DNA from 3 places in the Paenibacillus sp. FSL H7-0756 genome. Region 2 is predicted to be linked to each of the others. Evidence: predicted binding sites of a transcription regulator. Region 2 holds the regulator's gene; each other region holds the start of a gene.
The links. Region 2 encodes Rex, which represses fermentation and respiration genes when NADH is low (regulators of the CRP and FNR family bind a similar motif). Its sites were predicted from a motif close to TTGTGAAATATTTCACAA; they were not measured.
Positions count from the first base shown of each region.

Region 1 (10,983 bases), 240 kb from region 2:
CTTCACTGCGCAATCTGATCCTCCTGATGCTGATTCTTCAGGTCATCGCCACCTCTCAGGGCTACCAGTCGCAGATGGCCTTGCTGGACGGAGGGCCGAACAATGCTACGCTGACGTATGCGCTGCTTATTGTGAAGTATGCTTTTACCAGACTGGATTATGGTACGGCGACTGCGCTGGGGATGCTGATGTTTGTTGTTCTGGGCGGTTTGGGCATTCTTCAGTTCAAGCTTAACAAGGAGGACAACTAGGATGAAGAGCGCAGACAGAGGGATTCTCTCGGAGCATGATCTTAAGAAAACCAGCAACAGGGTGGTATACGGAATTATGGTGCTGTTCATTGTCCTGATGATATTCAGCATGCTGTATCCTATCCTCATGACGATGTTCAACGGGTTGAAGTCGAATATCGAGGTCAATTCCTTTCCGCCGCATTTTTTCCCGCAGGAATGGCATTTCGGCAATCTGAAGGATGCGCTGGATTATATCGATCTGGCCATGTTTCTGCGGAACACCCTGTATATTTTTGCAGGAAATATGGTCGCTACCTTAATTGTGCTGGGACTCGCGTCCTTCAGTATCTCACGGATGCATGTGCCTTACCGCAAGGCCTTCTATTTTTTCTTCCTGATGACCCTGTTCATTCCGGCTACGAGCTATATGATTCCGAACTTTGTTAATCTAAAGGAGCTGGGCCTGCTCAATCAATATGCGGCCTTCTGGCTGCCGGCAGGCGCGAACACGTTCTTTTTCCTGCTGCTTAAGAATTTCTTTGACGGGATTCATCCGGAGATTCTGGAAGCGGCGCGGATGGACGGGGCCTCGGAGCCGAGAAGCTTCTTCACCATCGCGGTGCCGCTGTCGATTCCGATTTTTGCAACACTGGCGATCTTCATCTTCTCCACAGCCTGGAATGACTGGTTCTGGCCGTCGCTGGTTATGCACAGTGAGGAGAAGTATACGCTCGCTACCGCCATCTACAAGTACGTTATCAATGTAAAAGCGCTGAATACGAACATCAAATTTGCGATTCTGTTCATTGTCTCTCTGCCGCCGATCCTGGTGTTCCTGGTCTTCCAGAAGTTCATTATGCGCGGGGTTTCATTGTCAGCGGTCAAAGGCTAGGCAGGAAGGAAAAGATCCGGCAGAGATCGTAAACCTGCACATGAAGGGAATATAAATACACCTCGTTTGTAACCGGTTTCTCTTTTAAGATGAACTTGTAAGCTCATTATGATATGGAAAAGGGGAGTTACCATGCGTAAAGTTTCCAGCATATTCGCCTGTCTCCTGGTCACGGGGACCTTATTGTCCGCCTGCGGCGGCAATAATAACGGGAACAAGCCCGCGGCCAATGGAGGGGAGGGGACACCTGCACCAGCGGAAACCCAGGCGGCCGAAGAGTCAGCCACTCCGTCTGCAGCACCGGCTGACGATATCACCCAGAGAAAGGTAACAATTAAAATCCACTATCCTACGCCGGACCTGACCGAGGTGAGAGCGCAGGAGGATGACAAAATCAAGCGGTTCCAGGAAGTCTATCCGAATGTGGAGATCGTCAAGGACGACTGGCAGTATAATGTAAGCGAGATCGGGGTGAAGATGGCAGCGAACGAAGCGCCTACCTTCTTCAACACGTATGCCACCGAAGCCAAATTCCTGATTGAGAAGGGCTGGGTTGCCGACATCACCGATCTGTGGAACAACTATGAGTTCAAGGATCAGATCAATCCTGTGCTGCAGAACCAGTTCATCATTGACGGCAAGGTGTATGGGGTTACGCAGAAGGGTTACGTCACTACAACAATGATCAACAAGAAGATGCTCGATGACAAAAGTGTAGCCGTACCTCCAATGGATTGGACCTGGGACGACATGCTGAACACAGCCAAAGGAGTGGCCGATCCCAAGAAAGGTATCTCCGGGATTGCCCCGATGGGCAAAGGCAATGAAGCCGGCTGGAACTGGACCAACTTCCTGTTTGAAGCAGGCGGGGAGATTCAGAAGATTGAAGGCGGCAAGGTAGTGGCAACCTTCAATTCCGAAGCCGGGATCAAAGCGCTGGATTTCTACAAGAAGCTGAGATGGGAAGCCAAAGCGGTTCCCCAGGATTGGGCGCTTGGCTGGGGGGATGCTGTGGGCGCCTTCCAGCAGGGCCGCACAGCGATGGTTATGGCTGGGTCTGACGGTGTCATCGAACAGGCGCTCAACCAGGGCGGGTTCAAGCCTGAGGATGTGCTGACCTATCCGATGCCAGCGGCAGAGAAGGGCGGCAAGCATACCGGCGTACTCGGCGGCGACTATCTGGTCATCAACCCGAATGCCAGCAAGGATGAACAGGAGATGGCCTTCCGTTATATTACCTTCGACTATTTCTCAGATAAAGGACTGGAAGCGCTCGACGCCATTATCAGCCAGCGTAAAACGGACGGCAAATATTATATCCCGCCGCTTCTGGATTACTATGCTGCCGATTCCGACTTCGGCAAGAAGACCAAGGCCGTCTATGACAAGTACGATATTGTATATCAGTATAGTCCCGAAATCATGGCGCTGCTGGACGGCAAGCCCGAAGCCCAGTACAACACTCAGGACTATTATGCAACGATGTCCAACGTGATCCAGGAGCTGTTCGCCAAGGAGGGCACAGACTCGAAGGCCCAGCTTGATGCAGCGGCCGCAACGGTTCAGCAGAAATTCTTCGATACGATTAAGGTGGAGTAGTTTAAGCCCCTCTAGAGTCGGGGCGAAGGATGAACGGGACGGGAGACAGCAGAGATGCTGTCTCCTTTTTTGAAAGCTCAGATTTATATGTTTTGGGGCCCCGCAAAGTACCTGAGTCAACACCTACGCTAAAGCTCCACTACCCTGGAAGTAACTTTACTTCCCCATTTCCATCTTCTGTGGTGCCGCGTCAGCGGCATGGATGGCTTTGTGGGGTTATTTTGTATAGTCTTGGGTACGTACGTAGTATTCAGTAGTTTTGCCTATCACAGCCATACATCATCGATGTTACAGCAATCCATGCGGACTGGGAGGCCGTTATTTCAGACGTTTGGGCTATTCTGCACGCTCGGCGGACTGAGGTGCTCTTAACTAACTTATTTGCTCTTGTGTTCGGCTCGTCCAGACCCAATAACGGCCGCTCAGTCCGCAATCAGCAGAATAGGTGTCTTTTTGGCAATATAAGAGACTCCCAGTCCCAATCACTCAAATTATTTATTTCATGCACCAAAAAACCGCGAAGCCGTGCTGCTGCACGGTTTTTTGGTGTTCGCAGTCTGATACTTTCAAGCTGTGATGAAGGGGGAATAGGAGTGAAAAAGCCCTCAGGAAGACAAGGAAAGAAGCACGCGCTCCATTTGCTATTAATCGTGAGTCTGATGGCGGGGTTGATCCCTCCGGGACTTTGGCAGGCGGGGCAGGCTTCTGCGGCAGCGGCTACAGAAGCAGGTGCGCCTACGGATATAGTTTCATCTACAGAAGCAGATGCAACTACTCCAGTGGTTAAAACTGCGGTTGTTAATGGGACAGCCTCTGCTGCGAGCGATATTAGCGGCCATTGGGTGGAGCCGCAAATGAGCGAATGGATAGGAGGCGGGTATATCAAAGGCTTCCAAGATGGAAGCTTCCGGCCTGATCAGGCTATCTCAGTGTTTTTCCGAATAGGATGCGTTACAGAGCATGATTCTGCTTGTTAATGGGAAGAATGGGCTACCCTCCTTTAAAAGGACGGCAAAGCCGGTTCCACTTGTTAGCTGAGATTTATATTTATATTCACCGTCAGAGTGAGTCTGTAGAAGAGCACCGGATGAACCGAAGGGACGGCTTGGCATTCTTGAGCAAAATTCCTGAAGCCCAACCGTCATTGCAAGGCAAGATGGGCCATCAACGCTGCAGACTACCGTATTGCGTTCGCAGAATAGACAAATATTAATTAAATAATACATATAATATGGAAAAAATACCGGTTAATGATCGAATGAAAGCGCTTTGAAAACAACTCAAAAAAAACTTTAAACTTTGTGAAAGATTTCACTATACAAGGTGAAAAGGATGTGCTAAGATAAATGTATAGAAAGAAACAACCTAAAAATTGACAGGAGGACGAGGGAGATGGCAGTTAAAAACGAAGTCGCCGCCCAAGTGAAACAAACCACCGCTGAAGAGTATATTCAGGTTTTGGTGGATAAAGCAAAGAAAGCCCACGAAGCGTTCATGGGCCTGGATCAAGAGCAGACAAACACAATCGTTCATGCAATGGCGCTGGCCGGACTCGACAAGCATATGTACCTGGCAAAACTGGCAGTTGAAGAAACAGGACGCGGAGTATACGAAGACAAAATTACGAAGAACATCTTCTCCACTGAATATATCTGGCACGGAATTAAGTACGACAAGACTGTAGGCGTTATTGAGGATAACGTTTATGACAGCTTCCAGAAGATTGCTGAACCAGTCGGAATCATTATGGGTATCACACCGGTAACCAACCCAACATCCACCACGATGTTTAAAGCTTTGATTTCCGCTAAGACACGTAACCCTATTATATTCGGTTTCCACCCATCAGCGCAAGAGTGCAGTGCGGCAGCAGCCAAAATTCTGCATGATGCAGGCGTAGCAGCCGGCGCACCTGAGAACTTCATCCAATGGATTGAGCTTCCTACGATGGACAAAACAAACGCACTGATGAACAATCCGGACGTTGCACTGATTCTGGCAACCGGCGGATCGGCAATGGTCAAGGCAGCTTACAGCTGCGGCAAGCCGGCACTCGGCGTAGGTCCTGGTAACGTGCCTGCCTTCATTGAGAAGAGTGCTGATATCGATCAGGCTGTAACAGACCTTATCCTGTCGAAGACTTTTGATAATGGTATGATCTGTGCTTCCGAGCAGGCAGTCATTATTGAAGAAGCCATCTTCGATCAAGTGAAGAAGAAAATGATTGCGAACGGCTGTTACTTTGTCAACAAAGAAGAAGCAGCTAAGCTGACCAGCGGCGCAATGAATGTAGAGAAATGTGCGGTTAACCCGGCTATCGTTGGCCAATCCGCAGTGAAGATCGCTGAAATGTGCGGCATTCAGGTTCCTGCCGGAACGAAGATCCTGGTAGCTGAGCTTGAAGGCGTAGGTACTAAATATCCATTGTCCGCTGAGAAGCTGAGCCCGGTTCTGGCTTGCTACAAAGTGAAGAATGCTGACCAGGGTATCGAACGCGCAGCTCAAGTCGTTGAATTTGGCGGCATGGGCCACAGCTCGGCTATCCATTCCAATAATGAAGAAGTCATCATGAAGTTCTCCAACCGTCTGCAGACCGGACGTATTCTCGTCAACTCGCCATCTACACACGGCGCAATCGGCGATATTTACAACACCAATATCCCTTCATTGACACTGGGCTGCGGATCTTATGGACGCAACTCGGTATCGCAGAACGTGACTGCCATCAATCTGATCAACGTGAAAAGGGTGAACCGTCGTACCGTGAATATGCAATGGTTTAAAGTACCTGACAAGATTTACTTCGAGAAGGGGTCCACTCAGTACCTGGCCAAAATGCCTGATATTACACGCGTAGCTATTATCACTGACCCTGTAATGGTGAAGCTGGGATATGTAGAAAGAGTTGAGCACTATCTGCGTCAACGCCAGACTCCTGTAGCGATCGAAGTATTCTCGGAAGTTGAACCTGATCCGTCGACTACTACAGTGGAAAAAGGTACAGCTATGATGAACAGATTCCAGCCGGACTGCATTATCGCACTCGGCGGCGGTTCCCCGATGGATGCTGCCAAGGGCATGTGGCTGTTCTACGAACATCCGGATGCAGACTTCAACGGTCTGAAGCAGAAGTTCATGGATATCCGTAAACGGGTATACAAATTCCCTAAGCTCGGCAACAAAGCGAAATTCGTTGCGATTCCTACAACTTCCGGTACAGGTTCCGAAGTAACCTCGTTCGCAGTTATCACAGATAAAACAACAGGGAACAATACTAAGTATCCGCTGGCTGACTATGAGCTGACTCCAGACGTAGCTATTATCGATCCTGAGTTTGTATACAGCTTGCCTAAAACGGCTGTCGCCGACACAGGTATGGACGTATTGACACATGCTATTGAAGCTTATGTATCTGTAATGGCCAGTGACTATTCCGATGGTCTGGCAATCAAAGCTATTCAGCTGGTATTCCAGTGGCTGGAGAAATCCGCACTGCAAGGTGACAAACTGGCCCGTGAGAAAATGCACAACGCATCGACACTTGCCGGTATGGCCTTTGCCAATGCATTCCTGGGGATTAACCACAGCTTGGCGCACAAATGGGGCGGACAGTATCACACCGCACACGGCCGCACCAATGCAATCCTGATGCCGCATGTTATCCGTTACAATGCCAAGAAGCCTACGAAGTTCGCTTCGTTCCCTAAATATTCGCACTTTGTAGCTGACGAACGGTATGCTGAAATTGCCCGTATTCTGGGATTGCCAGCACGCACTACCGAAGAAGGCGTAACCAGCCTGATCAATGCGATCCGCGACATGAATAAAAAACTCGGCATCGAAGAATCCTTCTCGGCTCTTGGTTTCGATCCTAAGGACTTCGAATCCCGTGTAGACTATCTGGCTGACCGTGCATTTGAAGACCAATGTACAACTGCCAACCCTAAAATGCCGCTGGTATCCGAGCTTGCTGATGTATACCGCAACGCATTCTATGGCAAATTCGATAACTAATTAACGGTTGCCTGACAAAGAATAAGGTTAAAGGTTAATATGGGACTGGATGGAAGTGACAAATATCACCGAAAGAGTGATATTTGTCACAGTCCTTTTTCAGAAAATAAACTAAAATGTTTATATAAACAACGGTCCCGGTTATGAAGATGCGATTGTGAATTTTATAACAACCATAGCTCATGGGATCACGAGACACGGGATTAACCTTCAAGCCCGCGATCTCTACAAATATACTAAATATAAATGGAGGGATTTAGCATGTCGGTGATTGAAAAAGAAGTACAAGAGGTTAAGTCTGGCTGGAGAAATTTCACAAAAGGCACATGGTCCAAGAAAGTTGACGTTAATAACTTTATTGCCAAGAACATCAAGCCATATGAAGGAAATGAAGATTTCCTCGTAGGTCCTACCAGCAACACTACTGAACTGTGGAAGATTATCTCCCAGCTGAGTAAGGAAGAAAGAGAAAGAGGCGGCGTATGGGACGTTTCCCTCGATACTGTCTCCACTATCACTTCCCATGCTCCTGGTTACATTGACAAGGACAAGGAACAGATTGTCGGCGTTCAGACTGATGCGCCTTTCAGACGTTCCATCCAACCGTTCGGCGGTATCAAGATGATGATCGATGCTACTAAGGCTTACGGCTTCGAGCTTCCGCAGAATATCGTTGACATGTTCACGAACATCCGCAAAACGCATAACCAAGGCGTATTTGATGCATATACACCAGATATGAGAGCGGTGCGTAAATCCGGCGTAATCACAGGCCTTCCTGATGCTTATGGCCGCGGACGTATCATCGGCGACTATCGCCGTATTGCTCTGTATGGTATTGATTTCCTGATTAAAGACAAGAAGCAGCAACTGACTGAGCTTGAAGTAGACTCCATGACAGAAGATGTTATCCGTCTGCGTGAAGAGCTGTCCGAGCAAATACGTGCTCTGGGCGAACTGAAACAAATGGCTGCAGCACATGGTATGGACATCTCCAAACCGGCTGTCAACTTCAAAGAAGCTACACAATGGGTATACTTCGGTTATCTGGCAGCTGTTAAAGAACAGAATGGTGCGGCAATGTCCCTTGGACGCGTATCCTCCTTCCTGGACATCTATGTACAACGTGACATTGAAGAAGGTACTCTGACTGAAGAGCAAGCTCAAGAAATCGTTGACCATTTCGTAATGAAGCTGCGTATCGTGAAGTTCCTGCGTACGCCTGACTATAACGATCTGTTCTCCGGTGACCCTACTTGGGTAACAGAATCCATCGGTGGTATGGCTGAAGACGGTACAACCCGCGTAACTAAGAACAGCTTCCGCTTCCTGCATACCCTGTACAATCTGGGACCGGCTCCAGAACCAAACCTGACAGTACTGTGGTCCGAGAAGCTTCCTGAAGGCTTCAAGAAATATTGTGCCAAGGTATCCATTGAGACCAGCGCTATCCAATATGAGAACGATGATGTAATGCGTCCATACTGGGGTGAAGATTATGCGATTGCCTGCTGCGTATCCCCAATGCGTATCGGTAAGCAAATGCAGTTCTTCGGTGCCCGTGCCAACCTGGCTAAAGCTCTGTTGTATGCGATCAATGGTGGTAAAGATGAGAAATCCGGCGTTCAGGTAGGTCCTGAATATCCTGCGATCACTTCTGAATACCTGGATTACAATGAAGTAATGAAACGTTTCAAACCAATGATGGAATGGCTGGCTAAGACTTATGTCAATACGCTGAACATCATTCACTATATGCATGACAAATATTCCTACGAACGTATCGAAATGGCGCTGCATGACCGCGACATTCTGCGTACGATGGCTTGCGGTATCGCTGGACTGTCCGTTGCTGCTGACTCCCTAAGCGCAATCAAATACGCTAAGGTTAAGCCAATCCGTAACGAAGAAGGCATCGCAATCGACTTTGAAACTGAGGGTGAATTCCCTTGCTACGGTAACAACGACGACGCTGTTGACAGCATCGCAGTTGAACTGGTTGAAACCTTCATGTCGATGATCCGCAAAAACAAAACGTATCGTGATGCTGTGCCGACTCAATCGGTACTGACAATCACTTCGAACGTTGTATATGGTAAAAAGACCGGTACTACTCCTGACGGACGTAAAAAAGGCGAACCATTCGCTCCTGGTGCTAACCCAATGCACGGACGCGACAAGAAGGGCGCCCTGGCATCCCTGAACTCTGTTGCCAAACTTCCTTACTCCGATGCACAAGATGGTATCTCGAATACCTTCTCCATCGTACCTAAGGCGCTGGGTAAAGACGAAGATTCCCGTAAGTCCAACCTGGTCTTCATGATGGACGGATATTTCCACAATAATGCTCAGCACTTGAACGTTAACGTGTTTAACCGTGAGCAACTGCTTGACGCTATGGATCACCCAGAGAACTATCCACAGTTGACCATTCGCGTATCCGGCTATGCTGTTAACTTCATCAAGCTGACCCGTGAACAACAGATGGATGTTATCAACCGTACATTCCACGATTCCATGTAAGAAGCATTCTTGTTCTACAAGAACTGAAATGAACTGAAGAGCTGCCGCCCTTGCAAGAGGGCGGTACACTCTTGTCTGAAAGTGGTTAAAATTTTAAGGTTTTTTTGAAAGGATGACATCTCATGCTTAAAGGACATATCCACTCTTTGGAGACGTTTGGAACGGTGGATGGCCCGGGTATCCGCTTCGTGCTTTTTATGCAGGGCTGCCTGCTCAAGTGTCAGTATTGCCACAACCCGGATACATGGGAATTAAATGAAGGCAAAGAAATGACCGTTGAGGAAGTACTGGCGGAAATTGAGCCTTACCTGAATTATTATAAAACGTCCGGCGGCGGCCTGACCGTATCCGGCGGTGAACCAACACTCCAGGCGCAATTTGTGAAGCAATTGTTCACCGAGGTGAAGAAACGCTGGAATCTGCATACCACGCTTGATACTAACGGCTATAATGATGGATCGAAAATTAGCGACCTGCTGGATGTTACCGACCTGGTACTCTTGGACCTGAAGCATATTGATGATGAAGCGCATATCAAGCTGACGGGCAAATCCAACGACCGTACCTTGAAACTGGCCCGCTGGTTATCTGATAATAACCGCAAAATGTGGATTCGCCATGTTTATGTTCCCGGCATTCATAATAAAGAAGAGGATTTACAGAATCTTGGACGGTTCATTGGCACCTTAAATGGAGTAGAGAAGTTCGAAATCCTGCCTTATCACGTAATGGGGATCTACAAATGGAAGGAGCTTGGCCGTCCTTATGAGCTTGAAGGGGTGGAGTCACCTTCCGATGAAGAAGTGCAGCGTGCGTACCGGCTGATTGAAGAGGGCCGTAAAGAGTCTGCATTGGTCTAATTGAATAGAGTAACTATCGAAAGCGGAGCTTCTATTCTGAGGAGTTTCGCTTTTTGTATGTCAGGAAACCTGACTGAATTCGCTTTCATTAGAGGATTTTATCCCTATTGAAGATAAATCTTAACCTTACGAATACAAAAGTGATTTTCTATAATTAGAGTTGTAAGGGAATTCATAAAATAGGGAGGGTCACCCGTAATGAGAAAAAGTCTAACACTGCTATTGTCCCTGATGTTCGTTAGCTCGGCGCTGCTGGCTGGCTGTGGAGGCAACAAGAATAATGCGTCTCCAACGACAGAGCCTGCTGCGACGAATGAGGCCGCTGCAACCAATGCTGTTGCAACAGAAGAACCTGCCAGCGCTGAACCTTTTGAGATGACGGTCCGTCATACCCAGGTTGGGGCAGATAAGCAGAAACGATTGGCTATTCTTGAGGATGTAGTGGGCAAAGTGCAGGCGGATGTGCCTGGGCTGACCTTCAAGCTGGATGGAGTAGATTCGGATGTGAACCGTAAAGAGAAGCTGCGCGGTGAGATGGCAGCCGGCAACCCTCCGGAGATCTTCGACCTGTTCGGCAGTCCGGACTCCAAGATCTATGCCAAGGAAGGCAAGCTACTGGACCTGACCCCAATTCTTGATGAATTAGGCATCAAAGACAAGTTCTCCAATCTGGACCCGTTCACCTATGAAGGCAAAATCTACGGCCTGCCGATCGGCGGCTCCGGAGAAGGCTTTTTCTATAATAAAGAATACTATAACAGCAAGGGCTGGAAGGCTCCAACGACCTTCGCTGAACTGGAGCAGCAGCTGGCCGATATTAAAGCGGATGGTAAAGTGCCAATGGCTGGTGCTTCCAAAGCAG
Region 1 covers NZ_JBBOVT010000001.1:3,345,083-3,356,065, forward strand. Annotated here, with positions in the region: gene NST04_RS14530 (carbohydrate ABC transporter permease) at 1-251, shown strand, start outside; gene NST04_RS14535 (carbohydrate ABC transporter permease) at 253-1,125, shown strand; gene NST04_RS14540 (ABC transporter substrate-binding protein) at 1,258-2,724, shown strand; gene NST04_RS14545 (S-layer homology domain-containing protein) at 3,318-3,701, shown strand; gene adhE (bifunctional acetaldehyde-CoA/alcohol dehydrogenase) at 4,117-6,738, shown strand; gene pflB (formate C-acetyltransferase) at 7,000-9,261, shown strand; gene pflA (pyruvate formate-lyase-activating protein) at 9,384-10,121, shown strand; gene NST04_RS14565 (ABC transporter substrate-binding protein) at 10,320-10,983, shown strand, end outside.
Region 1: the regulator Rex is predicted to act here: its motif matches at 6,894-6,911, upstream of pflB (formate C-acetyltransferase).

Region 2 (10,983 bases):
AACGGTCTCCACCAGCCTCCTGCGGTCCTGGACTGCAGAGATGCCGGTCCGCACGCTCCCTGAGCTGGCGGTGAGCGGCCATGAGGTGACAGCGGCGCTGGAGAAGCGTCCCGGCCCGTGGCTGGGCGTATTGCTGAACCAGCTTCTTCTGGCTGTCGCGGCAGGTGACCTTGCCAATGACACCCAATTACTGCTGCAAGCAGCGCAAAGGATGGATAGAGATGAATAGCGGTCATACGCAGCATTCCGGCGTGTTGAAGCGGGAGGCATTCGTTCCCGGCTGGTCCAAGGGAATTCAGCGGCTGGATACAGTCGCTTCCACACAGGAGGAAGCCAAAATACTTGCCGAGGGCGGCGCACCGGAAGGAACAACAGTCATGGCCGAAGCGCAGACCGGCGGGCGCGGGCGGATGGGCCGCAAATGGCACTCCCCTCACGGCAAAGGAATCTGGATGAGCCTGGTGCTGCGTCCGGATCTGCCGCTGGCCTTGACTCCGCAGCTGACGCTGCTGGCCGGAGTGGCTGTCTGCACAGCAATCCGTAAGGTTACCGGGGTGCCTGCCGGCATCAAGTGGCCGAATGACCTGCTGGCCGGCGGCCGCAAAATCTGCGGAATCCTGCTGGAATCCTCGCTTCGCGAAGGCAGGCTGCATTACTGCATCGCCGGTATAGGCATCGCTGCCAATCTGACCGGGGAAGACTACCCGGAGGAGCTGCGCGGGATTGGTACATCGCTGCTGATCGAAGGCGGCGGCATTCCTGTAGACCGTACGAGGCTTGCGGAAGCTGTGCTGGAGGAACTCGAATATTTGTATCTTGTCTATCTGGAACACGGCTTTCAGCCCGTGAAGGAGCTGTGGGAGTCGATGTCGGTAACACTGGGGCGTCAGGTATGCGTGAATACTCCCCAAGGCCGCACCGAGGCTACTGCTGTAGGTCTGAACGACAACGGCGGGCTGCTGCTGCGTAACGAATCCGGTGAGGTAGTGAGCGTACTGTCCGGCGAAATTGAGATGATCTAGTAGAGCGTCAGATTTAACTAGTATCTCATCAGATTAAAGTTAGTGGAGCAGACACAATTCCCCTTCAATTTACATCTTTTCCAAGCGGGGGGTGTTCTTTAAGGGCGTTTGGCTTAGCATAACGGACTGAGGTGCTCTTATGCATAAAGAAAGCCGTCACTTGGGCGATTAACGGACCGCAAGGACCTTATCCCCTGCAATTCAGCCCCAAAACGTCTTTCAGAAAGATGATAAGATCTCCTGAGTCCGTTACGCTGCAAAAAGGGGCGTTATCGCGGGAATAAGGTCTCTTCGGTCCGTTAGATTTTTGGGAATGATAGGGTTTCGTTACACGAACTCCTGAGAGGAAAGTCTTCCGCTTCACTGTTGTTATTTGTACATAATACACTTATCTCTCTTTTTAGCTATGAACGCAGCTTTGTACTTTACCTTGTTAGAATGCCATCAAGGCCGCTCCTCACGACCACGAGGGCGGCCATGTCATATTTTAAGGTGTTTATTTTTGTGTTTTTTTGGTATACTGTGCTCATGAGGCGGCATCGCATGGCGAGCTGTACTCACGTAATTGTTTTCTTTGTTTTACCGGATGTACCTTCATAACTGGATGTAACGGTTACGTTGGATTCTGCTCTGAGCCGTAAGGACCGAGACAGAAGGGACGATCGCGAGTGACTCTTTTTTGCCCTTCGGACCTTTTTAGCGGACCATGCTAAAAGGTTTTTTTGTTTGCGCGGATACCCGCGTATTTTATGGAAAAGGGGAATGAGAGCGACATGGCAGACAAACACGCACTGAATATTATCAAGATGAAAAAAATGAAAACGGACGGTGTTCCCCTGAGCATGCTGACCGCTTATGACTACCCTTCAGCCCTGCTGGCGGAAGAAGCCGGCATTGATCTGATTCTGGTCGGTGATTCTCTGGGAAATGTTGTGCTTGGTTATGACACCACGCTGCCGGTTACCATAGAGGATATGGTCTACCATACCCGGTCGGTGAAGCGCGGGGCGCCTAATACTTTTATAGTGGCAGATATGCCGTTCATGACCTATCACGGAAGCGTGGATGAGACCTTGCGCGGTGTGCGCAGACTGATGCAGGAAGGCCAGGCCCATGCGATCAAAATGGAAGGCGGCCTCGAAATCTGCTCCGCAGTATCCGCTGTTGTCGCTGCCGGAGTTCCGGTGCTCGGCCATATCGGCCTGACCCCGCAGTCGGTTAATATGATCGGCGGCTACCGGATTCAGGGTAAGGATGCCAAGGATGCACAGCGGCTGATGGACGAAGCGAAGGCGCTGGAAGCCGCTGGGGCCTTCGGCATTGTGCTGGAGCTGGTGACAGAAGAGGTGGCGGAGGCGATCTCCAAGGCGGTCAGTATACCGACCATCGGTATCGGTGCAGGACGCTACTGTGACGGACAGGTTCTGGTGTTCCATGACGTACTGCGGTATGCCTCCCCTTACCGGGAGAAAAAATTCGTCAAAACCTACGCCGATGTCGGCTCCCTGATCCGTGAAGGCATCACCAGCTATGTTCAGGAAGTGAAGGACCGCTCGTTCCCTGCGGAAGAGCATGTGTTCAGCGCGGACGAGACGGTTCTGGAATCTTTATACGGCAATGCCGGCAAAGGAGCGAAATAACATGAGAGTCATCCGAACGATTGCTGAACTGCGCGAAGCGCTTGAATATATGCGTCAAGGGGGCCATGGCCCGGTTGGTTTTGTGCCCACCATGGGATATCTGCACGAAGGACATGCCAGCCTGTTGCGTAAGGCAGGGGAGAAGAGCGGCACGGTGGTGATGAGTATTTTCGTCAATCCGCTGCAGTTTGGCCCGAATGAGGATTTTGCTTCCTATCCGCGGGATGAACAGCGCGATCTGGAGCTGGCTGAACGTGAAGGCGCGGACCTGGTGTTCATCCCCAGTGTTGAAGAGATGTATCCGCAGCCGATCCGTACAGGCGTATCGGTCTCCTCGCTTACGTCGCAGCTCTGCGGCGCTTCGCGTCCGGGACATTTTGACGGAGTGACTACTGTGGTCAGCAAGCTGTTCCATATCGTGCAGCCGGATTACGCCTTCTTCGGACTGAAGGATGCCCAGCAGGTAGCTGTTCTCCGCCGGATGGTGTCTGATCTTAACATGAACGTGGACATCATCGCCTGTCCTATTGTGCGCGAGGAAGACGGGCTGGCGCTTAGCTCCCGTAATGTCTATCTGAGCAGCGAGGAGCGCAGACAGGCACTGGTATTATCGCGTTCCCTGCGCGAAGTGCGTCAGGCTATGGAAGAGGGCAGCATTTGTACGGTAGATGAAGCGCGGGCCCTGCTGGTCTCGGTCATTTCTGAATCCCCGCTCGCAGTGATTGATTATGCGGAAATTCTAACCTTCCCTGATCTGGAAGAGCTGGAAGGCGGCAACAGGCTGACGGATGCGGGCGGAGAGGTTATAATGGCTCTGGCTGTGAAGTTCGGCAGAACCCGCCTGATTGATAATAATGTATTTATTCCTAAGGAGGCACACGCTCTTGTTTAGACATATGATGAAATCCAAGATCCACCGGGCAACGGTTACTGAAGCCAATCTTAATTATGTGGGCAGCATTACCATTGATGAGGATCTGATGGAAGCCGCTGATCTGCTGGAGAATGAGAAGGTGCAGATCGTGGATAATAATAACGGTTCCCGTCTGGAGACTTATGTCATTCCAGGTCCGCGCGGCAGCGGCGTCATTTGTCTGAACGGGGCGGCGGCGCGTCTGGTTCAGCCTGGCGATACCGTGATTATAATTTCCTACGCTGTCATGTCCTCCGAGGAGCTGGCGGCCCACAAGCCGACTGTAGTGTTCGTTGATGCTGGCAACAAGCCGGTGAAGCTGGCGGATCACGAGATTCACGCTACAATTGCCTGAAGTCCGCGCTTTGAGCCATGTAATCAATGGCAGGGATGAAGACCCCTGTACTTGCTGATAATGAACTTAGGCAAGCTTAAGCTGACTTCATTATCAGTAAGGGTGGGATGTCCGGTGTTTCAACATTTATTTGCTGAGATGAACAAGATGCTCCAGGAGATCAAAGCCGACTATCCTACTGCGGAGGGTGCCCGCCGAAGCGATCTTTTATCCAAGTATAATATGCTCCACCGAATCAGTGATAATGTAATGGATGAGTGGCTGCTCTTCGCCGAGAAGCTGAGCGAGTTCCGGGAACAGGCCGATTTCCAGACTCCGCCAGAGGAATTGCCGGAAGAGGAAGCGCCCGAGCTTGGGATGGATGCTTTTGTCAGGGGCCAGGGCTATTACAAGCTGCTGATGTACCGCAAGTGCATTGAACAGTTCAGGGAGGTTACGGCTAAGTATCCGGACAGCCTCGCTGCCCGCCTGTATCTGGCCATGGCTTACCTCCAGGAAGGTGAAGGCGACACCGCCTGGGGACATCTGAACCACATGCTGGGCCTGATCCGTGAGGTGAAGCTGAAGGCGATGATCTATAATGCGCTGGGCTGTATCCGGGCTTCCCAGGAACGCTTCAATGAAGCCAGCGAGCTGTTCAGCCTGTCGCTACTGCATGACCCGGATCTGCCGGAGCCGAATGTGAATCTGGAGGTATGCCGCAGACGGGGCGGGAAGCTGGAGTTTGGCCATCAGCTGGTTTCGCTTTTATAACTTTATCCTCGGTTTCTTTAGGCGATGTGCCCCGTTTCCCGGGGTGTGCATCGCCTTTTTTCGTAACTTCTGTTATGCTGATAAAGAGTCTCAAGTGAAAGGGAATAGAACTTATAATGAAATTTGCCGTGCTTGATTTTGAAACTACGGGAACCCAATCTGTGGGAGAGATCATCCAGGTTGGCCTTGCCATTATAGAAGAAGACGGGACGATCTCCCGGGTGTATGGTTCCTACGTCAAGCCCGGAGCGCCAATTCCTCCTTTTATTACGGGCCTGACCGGAATTACAGACAGTGATGTACAGGATGCGCCGGAGCTTGATGAGATGATGATGGAGCTGGTGCCGCTGCTGGATGATGTCGTTCTTGTCGGACACAATGTAGCGTTTGATTTTCATTTTTTGCAGAATGCGCTGGACCGCTGCGGCTATCTGCCGTTTCAGGGGCGGATTCTGGATACGATTGATTTTCTCAAAATATGCTTTCCCTCGCTGAGCACGTATCAGTTAGGCGCGGTAAGCAGCCACTTCGGCATTACGCATGACCGTCCGCATCAGGCGGACAGTGATGCACTTGCCACGGCTATTGTGCTGCTCAAATGTCTGGAAGAGCTGCACAGTCTGCCGCTGCTGACCATTCAGCGGCTGAATGAGCTGTTCGCGGACGAAGACAGTGATTTGGCCTGGTACTTCGACGGTCTGCTGCGGGAACGGGAGATGGAGACCTTTCAGCCGGAAGGGGAGCTTAGCTTCTACCGCCAGCTTGCGCTGGCGGTGGGGGACTGGGCGGAGCTGGCTTCGCCGCGGGAGGAAGGAAGCGTCAACCCGCTGGAGAATATTACCTTTGAAGAGTATATGGATGAGGTGACGCTGCGGCTGAAGGCCGCTCTTCCCCAATATGAGAGCCGTGAAGCCCAGGAGCTGATGATCCATGAGGTCATTACAGCGCTTGAGCAGGACAAGCATCTGCTGATTGAAGCGGGAACTGGCACCGGCAAGTCGCTGGGCTACCTGCTTCCGGCCATCTACCATAGTGTGAAAAGTGACCAGAAGGTGATGGTCAGCACCCATACCATCAACCTTCAGGACCAGCTGCGTGAGCGGGATATCCCGCTCTTAACCAGCGTTGTGCCGTTCCCGTTCAAGGCCTCCATCTTTAAGGGAAGAGGGCACTATTTGTGTCTGCGCAAGTTCGAGCATAGAATGAACAAAAAGGATTTTACGAGTCCAAGGGAAGAAGCACTCACCGCTGCACAGATGCTTGTCTGGCTGACCCAGACGACGACCGGCGATGATGAGGAGCTTAACTTAAGCGGACGGGGCGGGGATTTCTGGGAGACTGTAGCCAGCGATACCGACTCCTGCCTGGGACGCGCCTGTCCCTGGTTCCGCAAATGCTATTACCACCGTGCTAAGCATGAAGCCGGGATCTCCGATGTGGTGGTCACCAATCACTCCAAGCTGTTCGCAGATGTCAAAGCCGGACATCAGCTTCTTCCGGCTTACGACCATCTTGTTATTGATGAAGCCCATCATTTGGAGGATATTGCCGGCAAGCATCTTGGCATGCAGATGAAATATTTCACATTTGCCCATACCCTCACCCGTCTCTACAAGGATAGCCGGAGCGGGCAGCTGCCTGCTCTCCGGCAGAGTCTGCAGTCTTCGGGCAGTGAGCAGGCTTCCGAATGGAGCGGCGTGATCGACCGGATCTATCCCGATCTGCTGACGGTGAAGGAATCCTGGGATGCGCTCAGCGACCGGCTCTTCAGCCTGCTGCCCGAGCGCAGCGATGCCGGGGCCGGTGAAGCAGGCCAGCTGGTGGCGCGCCTGCAGCCGGGCAAGAAGCCGAAGGATTGGGAGGAGTTGGCTGCCCTTGAGAATACACTGAACCTCAGTCTAAGCGACATCATCCGTAAGGGTGACAAAATGCTCAGTGAGATGCGGGACACGGACAGCCAATCCTCCTCGGACAGTCTTGTGACTGATATCGGCGGCTTATTCAAGGATCTGGCATCCATCAGAGAGCAAATCCGCTTCTTCATGAGCCTGAACGATGAGAATATCGTGTATTGGCTGGAGGGAAGCGGTAATTATAAAGGTAAGTCGCTGCAAATGTATGCCGTTCCTGTAGATGTCAGTACCCAGCTCAGGGAGCTGTTCTTCGACAAGAAGAAAAGTATTGTCCTGACCTCGGCCACCTTATCCGTGGATAAGTCCTTCCAGTTCATGATCGATAATCTGGGCCTTGGTGAAGCTGCGGAGCAGGGGCGTCTGATGACTGCGCTGCTTCCTTCGCCGTTCAAGTACCGTGAGCAGGCGCTCCTGGTCATTCCCCGCGACTTCCCGAGCGTCAAGGGAAGTATAGGGGATGCCCGGTTTGTGGACACGCTTGTACATTCCCTTGCCGAGACTGCTGTAACTACAAGGGGCCGGATGCTGGTGCTGTTCACCTCCTACAAGATGCTGCGGCAGGTGTATGACCCCCTGAAGGAAGCACTTGCCTCTCAGGATATCGCGGTGCTCGGACAGGGTGTGGAGGGCGGCAGCCGAAGCAAGCTGATCCGCCGCTTCCAGGACAGCCCCGCTTCGGTCCTGCTGGGTACCAGCAGTTTCTGGGAAGGGGTGGATATTCCGGGAGAAGCATTGACCTGCCTGGCGATTGTCAGACTGCCGTTCCAGCCGCCGAATCACCCGCTGGCAGAAGCGAAGTCGGAGCTGCTTCAGGCACAGAAGAAGAACCCGTTCATGAAGCTGTCCGTGCCGCAGGCTGTCATCCGCTTCAAGCAGGGCTTCGGGCGGCTGGTCCGCACGGCGCAGGACCGGGGCATCGTAATTGTGTATGATACCAGAGTCATTGAATCGTATTACGGAAAGTACTTCCTGTATTCACTCCCCGGTCCCAAGATGGAGCATATGCTCACTGAGCAGATGGTCCCGAGAATTGCCGAATGGCTGGATGACGGCGGGGTTTCCTAATTCATCTGCTATTGCTATTATTAATAAGTCATGATTCACCTGAAGAGCCGTTCCCGCCCTGTCCTGCCGGTCCGGCAGGCGGGGGGCACGGTTGCTATAATTGTACGGGTCTAACACAACTTTTAAGGAGGAGAATACATGAAATCGGATAAAATATCGGAGGCCGTCGTGCGCAGGCTCCCAGTGTACCTGCGTTTCCTGAACGATCTCCAAAAACGTGAAATCTCCACAGTCTCTTCTCAGGAGCTGGGCCAGAAGCTTGATCTGAATCCCGCCCAGATCCGTAAGGATTTGGCTTATTTCGGTGACTTCGGCCGGAAGGGCATCGGCTATGATGTATCCTATCTGATTGAGAAGATCCGCCATATCCTGAAGCTTGACCAGCAAATTAATGTTGCACTGGTTGGAGCCGGTAATCTCGGTCATGCCTTATCTAACTACAACGCTTACTTGAAGGATACGATGAAGATTACTGCGATCTTCGATGCTTACCCGCCAAAGGTGGGCCAGCAGATCAACTCGCTGGTTGTGCAGCCGATGGAGGAGCTAAGCAGCACCATCCGCTCGCAGGGCATCCGGATCGGGATTATTACCGTACCTGACAGCGAAGCCCAGAATGTAGCTGATATTCTTGTGGACTCCGGCATCGAGGCGATTCTGAACTTCGCACCGGTTATTCTCAAGACGCCTGCCAATATCCGGATTCATGCCGCAGATTTCACCACAGATCTGCAGAGCCTGGCCTATTATTTGCATGATGGAAAGGATGAAACTGAAGATGAGCAGTAAGATCACGATAATCAAGAACGGGCACTTTCTGGTTCCGGGCAGCGATAAGCCGGTTCTAAGCGGGTATATGACCCTTGAGAATGATCTGATTACTTACATAGGTGAAGCTGAGCCGGTAGTGGACGATGGCGCTCAGGTCGTAGACGGCAGCCGTCTGCTGTTTATGCCTGGTCTGGTCAACACCCATGGACATACTGCCATGTCACTGCTGCGCGGATACGGCGACGATATGGTGCTTCAGACGTGGCTGCAGGAAAAGATGTGGCCGATGGAAGAGAAATTCACTGGTGATGATGTATATTGGGGAACCTCATTGTCCGTACTGGAAATGCTGAAGGGCGGCACAACCACCTTCCTCGATATGTATGATCATATGGACCGGGTAGCGGAAGTGACGGAGCAATCCGGTATTCGGGCGGTGCTGATGCGCGGCGTGATTGGGCTGTGTCCGGCAGAGGTACAGCAAGCGAAGCTCGCTGAGGCCGTTGCTTTTGCCCGTAACTGGCATGGCAAGGCTGACGGCAGAATTACGACCATGCTCTCGCCGCATGCCCCGTATACCTGTCCTCCAGAGTTTTTCATGAAGTTTGTGCAGGCTGCGCATGATCTGGATCTGCCGATGCATACCCATATGTCCGAGACGCGCCATGAAGTGGAGCAGAACGTGGCCGACTACGGTCTTCGTCCGGTCGCGCATCTGGAGAAGCTCGGCATGTTCACCCGTCCTTCGCTCATTGCCCACGGCGTTCATCTGAACGATGAGGAGATTGGAATTCTGGCCCGCCATAACGTTGGTGTGTCGCATAACCCAGGCAGTAACCTGAAGCTGGCGAGCGGTGTTGCGCGTGTTCCTGAGCTGCTGCGAGCCGGGGTTAAGGTCTCTTTGGGTACAGACAGTGCAGCAAGCAACAACAATCTGGATATGTTTGAAGAGATGAGGCTGGCGGCTCTGATCCATAAGGGCGTAAGCGGTGATCCTACAGCCGTACCGGCTCCTGAGGCGCTTCTGATGGCCACGGAGTACGGGGCACAGTCTATTTTCCTGAGCGGGGTAGGACGGCTTGCAGCAGGGATGAAGGCCGACTTCATCGCACTTGATATTGACCAGCCGCATATGCTCCCGCATACCGATCTGCTCTCCCATGCCGTCTATTCGGCCAGCGCCAAGGATGTAGAGCATGTATGGGTGAACGGCCAGCAGGTTGTGAAGCATGGACAATGCCTGACACTTGATGAAGAAGCCATCCGCCGCAAAGCACAGGAGACGTTCGAGAGCCTGCTTAAACGGTAATTCAGGGGAACGGGAAAGGAAGCAGCGTGGTGAAGAAGAAGAGGAGAAAATGGATCTGGCTGGGGATTACCGTGGTGCTGCTCCTTCTGTTCGGACTAAGCCAGTTCTATGCCTACATTATGAAGGACCAGTGGAACGAGCGGAGTGAGGCCAAGGAGCTGGCCCGGGCGCGTGCCGGACTAACGGAGGTAACCAAGGCTCAGAAATCCGTCTGGAATGAGAATGAGATCTACTGGGTGCTAACCGGCAAAAACGAAGCCGGGACCGATCTGATGGTGTGGGTCCGTTTCACCTTGGAGGGCAAGCCTGCCGGTGGCGACAACGGCCTGTATGCTGAAGAGCTGAGCAAAGGCACCTCAGAGGAGAAAATGCGCGGAATCATAGCCGATCAGCTGCCGGACGTGAAGATCGAACGGCTGCTGCCCGGTGTATACAACGGGGAATATGCCTGGCAGCTATTTTACAAAAAAGACGGGCGATTCTATTACAACTTCTACCGCTTCAAGGATGGCAGCGCCATCGGTGAGGGGTACAGTCTGCCGAACCGCTAAGCTAAGGACTCAGCGGCAGAACTAAATTGCGGGGGAACAGATTATCTGTTCTTCCGTTTTTTTGTATCCATCATGTCGAAAATATTCTGGAACCGTTCTTGGACTAGTGGCAGACGCGGAACTGTGGCTTAATGGAGATGTATGGTTTGAGATACATCGATGATTATACTCAAATTGATATACGAAGTGTGTACTTCGAATGCTATCGCCAACATGCATATATGTCTCTCAAGGAGGAAGAATAAATTGGAAGTTTTAGCATATTTGGATCAGGCGGTGGATTTATTTAAGGAAGAGCTGGGGGATAATCTGTCGGGGATTTATCTGCACGGCTCCCTGGCCATGGGTTGTTTTCAACCGGATTCAAGCGATATTGATCTGCTCATTGTCGTAGAGGACAAGCTGCCAGCAGAGGTCAGTCATAGACTTGCCGGTCGTATCGTAACCTTTCATGACAGTCTGCCGAATAAGCGCGGAATTGAACTGTCTATCGTCCTGAAGACATACCTGCACAACTTTGTGTATCCTACGCCATTTGAATTTCACTTTTCAGAAGCTCATTTAGAGCGGTATAGAACCAATGAGAATTATCTGTGCGCCGGCTTTGAGGATGCTGATCTGGCGGCACATTTTGCAGTAGTCTACCATCGCGGGTTTATCTTGTACGGGGAGCCGATCCGCGAGGCCTTTG
Region 2 covers NZ_JBBOVT010000001.1:3,580,557-3,591,539, forward strand. Annotated here, with positions in the region: gene NST04_RS15700 (CCA tRNA nucleotidyltransferase) at 1-229, shown strand, start outside; gene NST04_RS15705 (biotin--[acetyl-CoA-carboxylase] ligase) at 222-1,022, shown strand; gene panB (3-methyl-2-oxobutanoate hydroxymethyltransferase) at 1,796-2,662, shown strand; gene panC (pantoate--beta-alanine ligase) at 2,664-3,554, shown strand; gene panD (aspartate 1-decarboxylase) at 3,547-3,930, shown strand; gene NST04_RS15725 (tetratricopeptide repeat protein) at 4,045-4,683, shown strand; gene dinG (ATP-dependent DNA helicase DinG) at 4,800-7,661, shown strand; gene NST04_RS15735 (redox-sensing transcriptional repressor Rex) at 7,800-8,450, shown strand; gene NST04_RS15740 (amidohydrolase) at 8,440-9,741, shown strand; gene NST04_RS15745 (cell wall elongation regulator TseB-like domain-containing protein) at 9,771-10,292, shown strand; gene NST04_RS15750 (aminoglycoside adenylyltransferase domain-containing protein) at 10,539-10,983, shown strand, end outside.

Region 3 (10,983 bases), on a different contig from region 2:
CTCCGATTCTGGAAACATATTCTTGCATTCCAAATCATAACATCATCTTTAGTATGAGGGTTTCTTGCGTAATGCATACATTACAACTGTTAAATATTCCTAAATCTCTTCACGCACTGGTCAAAATAATCGGCTTGCCCTTGGTGACCACAATGGTGTGCTCAAACTGGGCCACGCGGCTGTTGTCGGCGACGCTGAGTGTCCAGCCATCCGCCTGCTGCTCTACAAAATCAGTTCCCGTGGACAGAAACGGCTCGATGGTAATCACCTGTCCTTCTTTCAGAACCGTCGAAACACGCGGATTATAGAAGGGCAGAATCTCAAACGGCTTCTCATGCAACGCTTTGCCGATGCCATGGCTGCATAGGTTACGCACGACTTTATAGCCGCGCTTCCGTGCTTCAGACTCCATAACCCGGCCGATCTCGTTAACCTTCATACCCGCCCGGAGATGATTAATCACGCTCATCATGGTCTCTTCCGTACTCCGGCAGAGGTGAACCAGTTTCTCATTATAAGGAGGCAGTTGAAACGATACCCCGGCATCGCCAAAATAACCGTTCAGCTCGGCGGAGACATCAATATTGATCAGATCTCCGGCCTGAATGACGCGTTGTCCCGGAATTCCATGTGCCACCTCTTCATTGACACTGATACAGGTCGTTCCAGGGAAGTTGTAGGTTACCTTTGGAGCAGATTTTGCGCCAAAATGGTTCAGAATCTTCGCCCCCACTTCATCCAGCTCCGCAGTCGTCATTCCGGGAACTACACTTTTTTTCATCTCCGCGATGGTGTGGCCTACCACTGCACCCGCCGCTTTCAGTCCTTGCATATCCTGGAGCGTCTCGCTCGTCATCCCTGCTCACATTCCTCTCGTTATCAAAGCTACACCTTGAGTATGTATCCTACAAGTATAACAGCCTTGTTACGCAGAGTGAAATGAACGTACCTATTACCTTATTGCACCTACAGCCTTCATCCAGGCATCGGCGATTAGGGCATGTCCGGCAGGCGAAGGGTGCACGCCATCCGCCGCCCAGTAGCCAGGTTCAGCGTTGACGGATGCCGCTGCGAACAGGCCGTCCAGCGGCACCAGCACCGCTCCGTATTCACGGGCCAGCTCACGGACCACATGGATTTTGGGGTCCAGGTCCTGACGCCAGCCCTTGCGGTCTTCCGGCACCGGCAATACGAACGGCTCCACCAGTACCAGCTTGGCGTCCAGATGCTGCTTGGTCCGTTCAATCAGATCACGGTAGGACGACTCGAATTCAGCTGCTGTAGTCTCCTGCCCCGAATCATACCAGCGCCAGGTATCATTTATTCCAATATAAATAGATACCCAGGTTGGCTTCAGCGCAAGACAATCCCGCTCCCAGCGCTCCTGCAGGTCTACCGCCCGGTTGCCGCTGATTCCGCGGTTCAGGAACGTAAGATTCTTCTCTGCATACTGAAGGCCAAGCCGGGCGCCGGCCATCAGCGCGTAACCTACACCCAGCGATGAGGCATCGGCGTAATTGCGTCCACAATCCGTGATACTATCTCCCTGGAACAGGATGATATCGTTCTTTTGAAATGGCATGCCTGAAATCCTCCTATGAAAACATCTGTTATATAAACATGATCATTATAGCAAATAGACTTTCCTGCGGACACGTTTTCATTGAAAATTATTCCTTCTATTTTAAATTAGAAAACCCCCTAAGACTGCCATATGACAGCCCGAGGGGGATCTTAGGATCAAAGATTAATAGGCCAGGCTGAACAAGCCATGGATATGAGTCAAGTAACGGATATTGCTGGCTTCCTTCATCAGTGTAGCCGGCAGCCCCTTCAGCGGAGTGGAGTTACCGCCGACAATGGCTACCCCGTCTTTGCGTCCGAGGCTGGCAAGTGTGCCGGAATTGACCGGGCTGAAGGCTTCCTGCGGTTTATCATTAAGATATGCGAACAGATTGTAGCCAATCAGCTCACCCATCTGCCAAGCGATCTGTGCCGTTGGCGGATAAGGACGGCCATCCGGTGCAAAGACAACAGCGCTGTCTCCGGCTACAAATACATTAGGGTGTGAAGTGGACTGCAGGAACTCATTCACCGTGGCCCGGCCGCGGTTGACTTCAAGACCGGATTCGCCAACCAGCGGATTGCCCTGTACCCCGCCGGTCCAGACGAAGGTGTTCGCCACAATCTGCTGGCCATCCTTCAGATCAATCGTATTGTCAACCACCTTTGTAACCGGAAGACCCGTCAGGAACTGCACCCCGCGCTTCTCCAGGCTGGCCGTAGCGCGCTCAATCAGATGATCCGGCAGGACGGGGAGAATCTTCGGACCCGCCTCAACGAGCAGAAGCTTGATCTCAGCAGGATTCACTCCGTATTGCTTCGTCAGCTTAGGCAGAATGTCAGCAATTTCGCCTACCAGCTCTACGCCGGTCAGTCCGCCGCCGCCGATCAGAATCGTAGCATCTGCTGCGTTGCGGGTTTTGGAATAGTCACGAATCCGGTCTTCAATATGACGGCGGATCCGCAGCGCATCTGCTGCTGATTTCAGCACCATGCTGTACTCTTCAAGTCCCGGAATACCAAAGTATGCGGTGGTGCTGCCGAGACCGACAACGAGAGCATCATAAGTCAGCATAACGCCGTCCGAGAGAATAACCTGCTTGTTCTCTGCGGAGAACGAGTTGACCTTGGCGATTTTCAGATCAATATCCTTACCGGCGAACAGCTTCGCCAGTGGCATGGCAACCGCCTGTTCAGACGCACTGCCCGCTGCAAGCCGGTGCAATTCCGTAATAATCTGGTGTGTCGGATACTGATTGACAACCGTAATTTTGGCTTCCGCTTTGCTCATATATTTACGAACGGTTAAGGCACTAAGCAGACCGCCGTAGCCTGCACCTAGAATCACTATATGTTTTGACATGATTATTCCTCCATCATTAAGTATTACGGGCTTATTTGCCCGATTGGCGTTCACCGCTGACCTGCAGATAGGCATTCATAAACCGGAGAGCCTTCTGCACCTGCGGGTCCTTGATCATCTTCATCATGCCGAACAGGCTGACGGTTTCGCTGCTTGCTTCCGCGCGGTCTTTCGCTTCAATGACAGTAGCCGCCAGATTCTTGGCTGTGCCCACCACAGGACCCGCCATTTCCTTGATCGCACCGACTGTGTCATTCTTAAGCACTTCATCCGTGGCCACCGACTGCACAAAATCTAATGATTTGGACAATACACTGACCATTTGTGTGATCTGCGGCAGCTGCTCGACCAGTACCATCAGAGATTGCTGAACCTCCGGCTTCAAGAGCTCTTTCAGTACATCCTCTTTGGGAAGGGCTGCTTCTGGTATTTCTTGTTCAGGAAGATTTTGGGTAAGGGTTTCTGACATATCGAAGTCTCCTTTTACAAATCGTATTCTTGCATAATGACATCCAGGTAAAACTATGTGACTATTATAACACTCTATTTGTTATTATTGTCACAATCTTTTTGTCTTTTCAACCTATTTTTGTGATTATTATCACTTCCTCGTCGATTTCATCCAACTTAGTCATTAAATCAGGTTAAATTTACAAATGATTATGTTTTTGCTCATTGACGTATACGGATAGTCGTGATATCTTAAGCAAGTAACTTATTGTAAGTTTATTAATTAATATCAGCAATTAATTTTAACTAAGCAGCATACATAATTAGATGGAGGTAATGATTTATGAGTACTTTTTCCGAATTGGTGCAATCCCGCAGATCGGCTAATAATTTCGTGGAAGGTGTTACCATCCCGCAGAGTGAGCTTGAAGAGATGTTCTCCCTGGCCCGTCTGGCTCCCTCAGCTTATAATCTTCAGCACGCCCATTACAAAGTAATCAGCGATGACAACGTGAAGGAAGCCATCCGCAAGGACGCGTATGGCCAATACAAGATCCACACTGCTTCTGCTGTTATTGTCGTGCTGGGTGACAAGAATGCCTATCAGCAGGCTCCTGAAATCTATAGCGGGCTTAAGCTGCTGGGAGCAATGAGCGAAGATGCTTATGAGCAAACCATTCAATCCATCAATGATGCATATACCGGGAATGATGCGTTCCAGCGGGATGAAGCGATCCGCAATGCTTCTCTGTCGGCGATGCAGTTCATGCTGATTGCCAAGGATAAGGGCTGGGATACCTGCCCGATGATCGGCTTCGATCCGGAGGCTGTGAAGGCTACCCTCGGTCTGGGCGACCATATGGTTCCAGTAATGCTGATTACGATCGGCAAGGACAACCAGCACAAGATCAGATCGCGCGGCTACCGCAAGCCGGTTAATGAGTTTGTTGAATTTATCTAATAAAAAGGGTCTTCCGGCTACTACACCGAAAGACCCTTATTTATATCATCCTTCCGTATTCATAACCCCATCCTCACCGGGCATACTGCAAAATTGCCACAGCCGCACGCTCCTGCCGTTCCACATCCGTACTGTGCAAAGCCGCCTTCAGGACAGCCAGCGCCTGCACTACTGTAGCTTCATCCACTTGAACCGAAGGGGTACCGGCGGTACTCCCGCCTTCACCAGCCTGATTCCCCAGCCACAGATCGATACGGGCTGCGGGCAGCACTCCGGAATAGACAGTTATTCTGCTGTCAGAGGCAAGCAGCTCTGTTACAGCCGGATTAACAGCAGCGAGGGGCAGACTCTTCAGCCAGGTGACACCGCGCCGGTGTGCTGTACTGTCCTCTGTTCCGCTGTGCCGGGTATCATAGAAATAATCGCCAAGATCCCCAAGATATAACCACTCTTCATCGGCGATCAGCACATAATCCCCATCCTGCATCGCATTGACGAAGATATCCAGGGTATTCGCTGCACTCTCCAGCTCCTGTCCGTGATAGCTGGCAGCAACCAGCTTACGGATAATCTCTTCTCTGCTGTGATGCTCCAGATCACCCACGCCGGGATAGCCCGCACATATATAATTATCCTCCAAAAAGGACTTCAGCAGCCCGCTGCCGGGTTCCTCAAGCTTCACCCCATACAAGCTCATTTCCGTATCCTTTCCCTCCACGCAAAGCTGCCGGAGTATACGCAGCATTGAAACCATCCTTTTCATTATACAGCAAAGGCAGTGGGATTTGAATTCAGCAGATTCTAAGGAAATCGCAGAATAATAGCGCTTACAAGACCTTTTTCCAAACAGGAAGTGCAAATTTAAAAATTTCGGCTTTTTACTATTCTCCGTACGGACGGTATAATTCAGATATCAGCTCAAGGAAACAGATACTGCAGAAAGAACGTGAGCCAGGGCAGAATCTCCGGCAGCTAATCTTAAGCAGCGCTCCACCTTGTGACTGAGACTATATCTTTGATCCTGACATTCCCGCCTTAAGTGAGTCCCTGCACGAAACGGTATGAGCTTCTTAAAGCTCACAGGCTACACCATCCAATCCTATCGTGGTAAGCGGATCAGTTAGAGCAGTATGAATGTGCAGGATAGGCAAATATACTGCCGCCTCGGACCATTTCTACCCGGCTGAGTACAAAGGATAGGATAAGGAGTCTGAGACTAACATGGGTATAGTGGTAACATTATAAACCTCTATTGTTGATGTACTGATCAACGATAGAGGTTTATATGTGTTTGCACAGTCTTACCGCCGCTCTAGGTTAACGCAGGCCTTCAGCCACTTTTAGCAGCATCTCTCTGGTGACTTTAGGCGAGCCGGTACTTACCTGATACATCAAATTCCTCTCCTCATCCTCCCGCACCTCAATCCAGCGGATGTAAGCATAATAACCGTTGCTGTTATTCTCATAGGCTTGGCGGTTCTCAACATACAAGGCTTCCTCAGAATTCACCTTTAGATGCTCAACCTTTGTATTTGCCCAAACATCAGATGTAAGCTGTGCCCACGGAGTAAGCGGGGAATAAGTAATCGAGATAAAATCATTTTCTCCCTTAGGACCTTGGTACACCAGCTCAGGACTAACCGTCCCGGCTTGCTGGTTGGGCACATTGAAGCTCTTGATCCAGGCATAATGCTCACCGGGCTTAAGCCGCTTGGTTAGGACATTCGTGTATTTTTTGACCCAGGAGCTGTCTGTAATGCCCACTGTACTGTCGGATCTTCCTTCGGCAAAATGATACCCTTCCGGCATTCGGCCCGGCACGCTCAGCTTACTTGTGACAGGCTCCATAGCCTTCTTCCAGCTATCGATATCTGTGAATATCTGCGGGCGGTTAATCATACGGAGCTCCGTCATCCCGTTTGACCTGGAAATTAGCAGCATAGCCGACTCATTATCAGCGAGCTGGGACTGAATGTCTGTAATCATTCGCCTTGTATGGTTCGCAAAGGCTGTCGACTCATTAGCTCCCTCATGAATGTCTACTTCCAAACTGGTGGCACCATAAGTAACCTGCCATAGCCGCTCCGCACCATAGACCACGCCGCCGAATAGCATCAGTCCGCAGAGTACCAGGGCGATCCTCGCTGTCCCGCGCACGCGCACGGGCCGGCCGGTATTTCCCCGCTGCTGCGGCAGATGAAATTGCTCAAAGCTCGCTGCTAACCGCTGCTCTAGCGGCTCCGGTACGGCTATGGTACGTCTATACTCAGCATACTCCTGCTTCAGTTGACTCTCGGCAGACATGTCCATTCCTCCTTCATCTCATCTTCCTCCGTAAAAGCCGCATGCTGCCGCAGCTTGCGCAGCGCTTTATGATGCCTGGACTTAGCTGTCCCCAGTGGTATGCCCAAGGCTGAAGCAATCTCATCATAGCTGCACTCCCCATAGTAACGCAGCACAATTACACTGCGGAGCTTGGGCGGCAGTCCGCTGACCAGCTGCATCAGTTCGCCCTGTTGTTCCTGCATCAGAAGCTGTGCATCCGCCCCCGGATACAGGATCTCAGATGTATTCTCCCGGCTGCGGATCATGAGCCGCATCAGGCGCCAGCTTCTGCGGTTCCAATTACTGCATTGCCTGACGATTATACCGTTCAACCAGGCGCCGAAGGGGCGTGTGCCATCATACTGCGGCAGGCAACGGAACAGCTCGACATAAATTTCATTGACTACATCTGCCACATCAGCCTGCCGGTTCACCAGCAGGCTGACCGTTCCGTATACCTGTTGCCGGATGGTGTTATGTAATACGGTGAAGGCTTCTTTATCTCCTTGTGCCAGCCTTTGCAGACAATCCCGAAGCTCTTCTTCAGTCATCTTCCTCTCCCCTCTCTAAGTTGACTTCACTCTATATTGGTCCGGTACCGGCCGAAGGTTCCCTTATTATGCAATTTATTTCATCCTGACATATCAAAAACCGGTTGCCCATGAGTTTCATCATGTGCAACCGGTTCTTGTGCTGCCGCCGGAACCTCCCTGGCTATGCGTTACAGATTACAAAGGCTCATTCCCCCATACCAGACTGCCGGAGAGGTAAGCCGGAAGCTTGGCCCAATCCGCAGGAGCTGTACCTGTAGGATTAAACGAATAGTCATCGGACTGGTTATAGTTGGTCCAGTCCACCTTGGAGGCCCGCATCTGGATATCGATGCTGGCTCCCGGAGCAAGCGAGCCTGCTGCTGCTGTGAAGCCCAGCTCCAGGTAATGGTCCGCTCCGCTCAAGGCTGCCGGAAGCTTCACGAACGTCCCTGTCACATTGGCGCTCCCTATCTGGGACCAGTCACAGAAGAAATTCTGGGCCTGCTCGCCGTCACTGGTGTAATAATATCTGAGCTTCACATCTGCGAGGGAGACCGCAGCAGTACCGGTATTCACCAGCTTGATCCGCGGGCTGAGGGCATTCGTTGCAGCTGCCGTGCTGCTGTTGAACATCTGGACCTTCAGACCGCCGTCCACCGGCGCTGTCGTATCGCTTACTGTAATCGCCAGGGTCTTCGCAGCCCCTGCACTGAACTGGAAGCTCAGCGTGGTTGTTCCCACAGCCTGTGCTGCCAGATAGGCCTTGTGGATCGTTACAACCGATCCGCTCACTGTATAGTCGGTTCCGGCGGTTAACACTGCCGGGCCATTTTTGATAGAAGCTAAAGTATTCCCGTTCAAGGTCATCGCTATTTCAATGTCGCTCTGATTACCCGTCTTCTTGTCGAAGCTGGCAGTGACTGGTGTTATGGCTGAATCATTAGCCGTTGATGTCGTATCTGCCACCGTAACCGTTAAGGTCTTCGCAGCTCCGGCACTGAAATGGAAGCTTAATGTGCTAGTTCCCACAGCCTGCGCTGCCAGATAAGCCTTATGGATCGTCACTGTTGAACCGCTGACTGTATAATCCGTGCCAGCAGTTAGCGTAGTAGAACCATTGGTGATGGAATCCAGGGTATTTCCGTTCAAGGTCATCGTCACTGCAATGTCGCTCTGATTCCCCGTCTTCTTATCAAAGCTGGCAGTGACCGGCGTAATGACGGAGCCTGCTGCCGGAGGGTTCACCGGATCTGCATATAACGTCCCGCGGCCATTGGTTCCGAGATAGACACGGCCATAGACGCGCGGATCTCCTGTAATCGCCATATTAATTCTGGCATACTGATGATTATCATCATTAATCCGCACCCAGCTGGCTCCGGCGTCATCCGAACGGAAGACTCCTCTAACCCCGTCAATCTGGGCTACCGTATAGAGTGCCATATAATTCTCACCCGGCGCGGCCTTACCGAACCCGATCAGGTCCGCTTCTTCCACATTGCTCAACTTCGTGAAGCTGGCACCTGAGTTGGTAGAATGCCAGATGCCGTACTTATCCAGCGGATGCCCGCCGGCGAACCAGATATCTCCTTCAACGCCTGGCATCGCCTTAAGACTGACCTGTGCCTGGCTGGGCTGCAGGCCGTTCACGTTATTGGCAGGCAAGCCGGTGGCTGCCGTAGCAGTGAAGGTAGCTCCGCTATCCGTACTGACATAGAGCTTGCCCTCATAGAAGCCATAGAATTTATTCGGATTCACCCGGTCCGAGGCAATCTTCGCTCCGGCAGGTACGCCGCTGCTTGCGGTCCAGGCATTGCCCCCGGTCTTGGAATAAAAGACCCCGATATCTGAGGTGCTCCACAGCAGCGCATTGCCGCTCGCCGATACAGCAATCTGGCCCTGGCCTACCGTGGTGCTGCCGTTTCTGGAGGGTTCCGCATTGGGCATATACCAGTTCTTGCCGTTGTCATTCGAAATCCCGATCGACTTGCTGTTCGGATATTTCTCTTTGTCCACACCGCCGACACGGACGACATAGGCCGGGTCCAGCTCCGCATAATCGATGCTGTTCGTGCTGGCCCAGGAAGGGCTGGTCTGGAACTTGACGGGTGCCGCTGTCAGATCCTCATACCGGAAGCCGGACACATCGCCAAGTGCGGTAATCAGGTGGGCACCCGCTGGCGGGCTGATCAGCCCAAGCACTGCGGTCTCTTCTACCCCTTTAGCCATAACGGATATCTTGACCTTGCCGCCGGTGTCCCAGGCTCCGAGGTTATTCGTACCATAGATCGTAGCACCCGTGCCGTACATCATCCGGTCCGAGTTGAACGGGTCAATCTCAAGGTCCCCCATCATCCAGCCCATCTTCGGTGCAGGATCAAGCGAGCTCGAAGTCAGTCCAAGATTAAGCCACGGCGCCGCCGTGATATCCATCTCGAACTTGTAGTTGCGCTCCGGATAGAAGCCCCAATCCCAGATCCGGCTCCAGGTCTCTCCGCCGTCCTTACTGCGGAAGATCACCTCGTCCGGCCACCAGGCGTTGAGACTGGCGACCATCAGCGTATTCGGATGCTGGGCATCCAGGGCAAGCCCACCGAAGCCGTAGAAGTTGTCGGCCCCCGTTGTAGGGCTGATATTTTTCCAAACCCCGCTGGTTGTGTTGTATTTCCAGACCTCGCCTTTGTGTCCGTCATACGGACCTACCCCGTCACTGTAAGTAATGTACAGATCGCCGGTAGGAGACAGCTCCCCATGATGCGGAAGCAGGCCTACAGGCTGGCCGGGCAGCGCAGACCAGGTGGCGCCTCCATCTGTGCTGCGGAACACACTTTTGGCGGTATCGGCGACGCCGACATAGATCGTCTGGGTCGCTTGTCCGGCAGAGCCCGTGCTTTTATCAAAAGTAATCCAGGACAAGCCCACGATATCACTCTGATACTCATTCCCCGGATCTTGGATGTACGTTCCTACGTTAGTGAAGGAGGTAACCTTGGACCAAGTCACGCCAGAGTCCACACTCTTCCACAGACCGTTCCCGCTCCGCGCCCCGAAGAACAGGATGCTGTTCTTATTAGGGTCAATCACCAGCCGTTCTCCGGCTGAACGTCCAGGCATATTGCCGCCAACCTTGAACGGCAGCGGGGTAGACTGCCAGGTATCCCCACGGTCGCTGGAACGCATAATTTGACCGTTGCCGTCCCAGGAATTCGTGTATGTGCCCGTTGCCATATACACCTTGTCCGGATCAACCGGATCAGTAGCCAGCGCATCTACCCCGTTCTTGTTCCAGTCCGCCCAGCCGACCGAGTCAGTCAGCGGAATCCAGCTCTTGTCCGCCTCATTCCAGCGGTAAGCGCCGCCAATATCCGTCCGCGCATAGATCAGATTCGGTTCCGTCTGGTTGAAAATAATCCCCGGCACAAAACCGCCGCCCGCACCGGTAACCACACTGTTCCAGCTATAGTCTTCAGTGGCTGCGGCATGGGTTACAGCGGGAGCAACGTTCAACAAAGAGCCTGACATCGCTGTCAGCAGGACAAGTATTCCTAGTCTTCGGATACGTTTTCGACTCATGATCCTTACCTCCCCAAGCATACTTTGGTAACGCTTCCATCATAGAGCAGATTTCGCCGATGCTGTGAGAGAAAACGGTTGATTATACGGGAATTTTGTCAGCAATTAGCGCACCATTTTCACACTTGACGAATTTGGGGATTGGGGTACTGTGTAATGAAAAAACCTCGCGATCAGCAATCGCAAGGCAGTTCAGAGCTAGTTCTCTATTGGAG
Region 3 covers NZ_JBBOVT010000002.1:1,523,147-1,534,129, forward strand. Annotated here, with positions in the region: gene map (type I methionyl aminopeptidase) at 110-856, opposite strand; gene NST04_RS23370 (SGNH/GDSL hydrolase family protein) at 953-1,582, opposite strand; gene NST04_RS23375 (NAD(P)/FAD-dependent oxidoreductase) at 1,748-2,926, opposite strand; gene NST04_RS23380 (DUF1641 domain-containing protein) at 2,958-3,395, opposite strand; gene NST04_RS23385 (nitroreductase family protein) at 3,720-4,337, shown strand; gene NST04_RS23390 (hypothetical protein) at 4,411-5,019, opposite strand; gene NST04_RS23395 (hypothetical protein) at 5,655-6,641, opposite strand; gene NST04_RS23400 (sigma-70 family RNA polymerase sigma factor) at 6,620-7,213, opposite strand; gene NST04_RS23405 (X2-like carbohydrate binding domain-containing protein) at 7,391-10,768, opposite strand; gene NST04_RS23410 (hypothetical protein) at 10,967-10,983, opposite strand, start outside.
Region 3: the regulator Rex is predicted to act here: its motif matches at 3,474-3,491, upstream of NST04_RS23380 (DUF1641 domain-containing protein).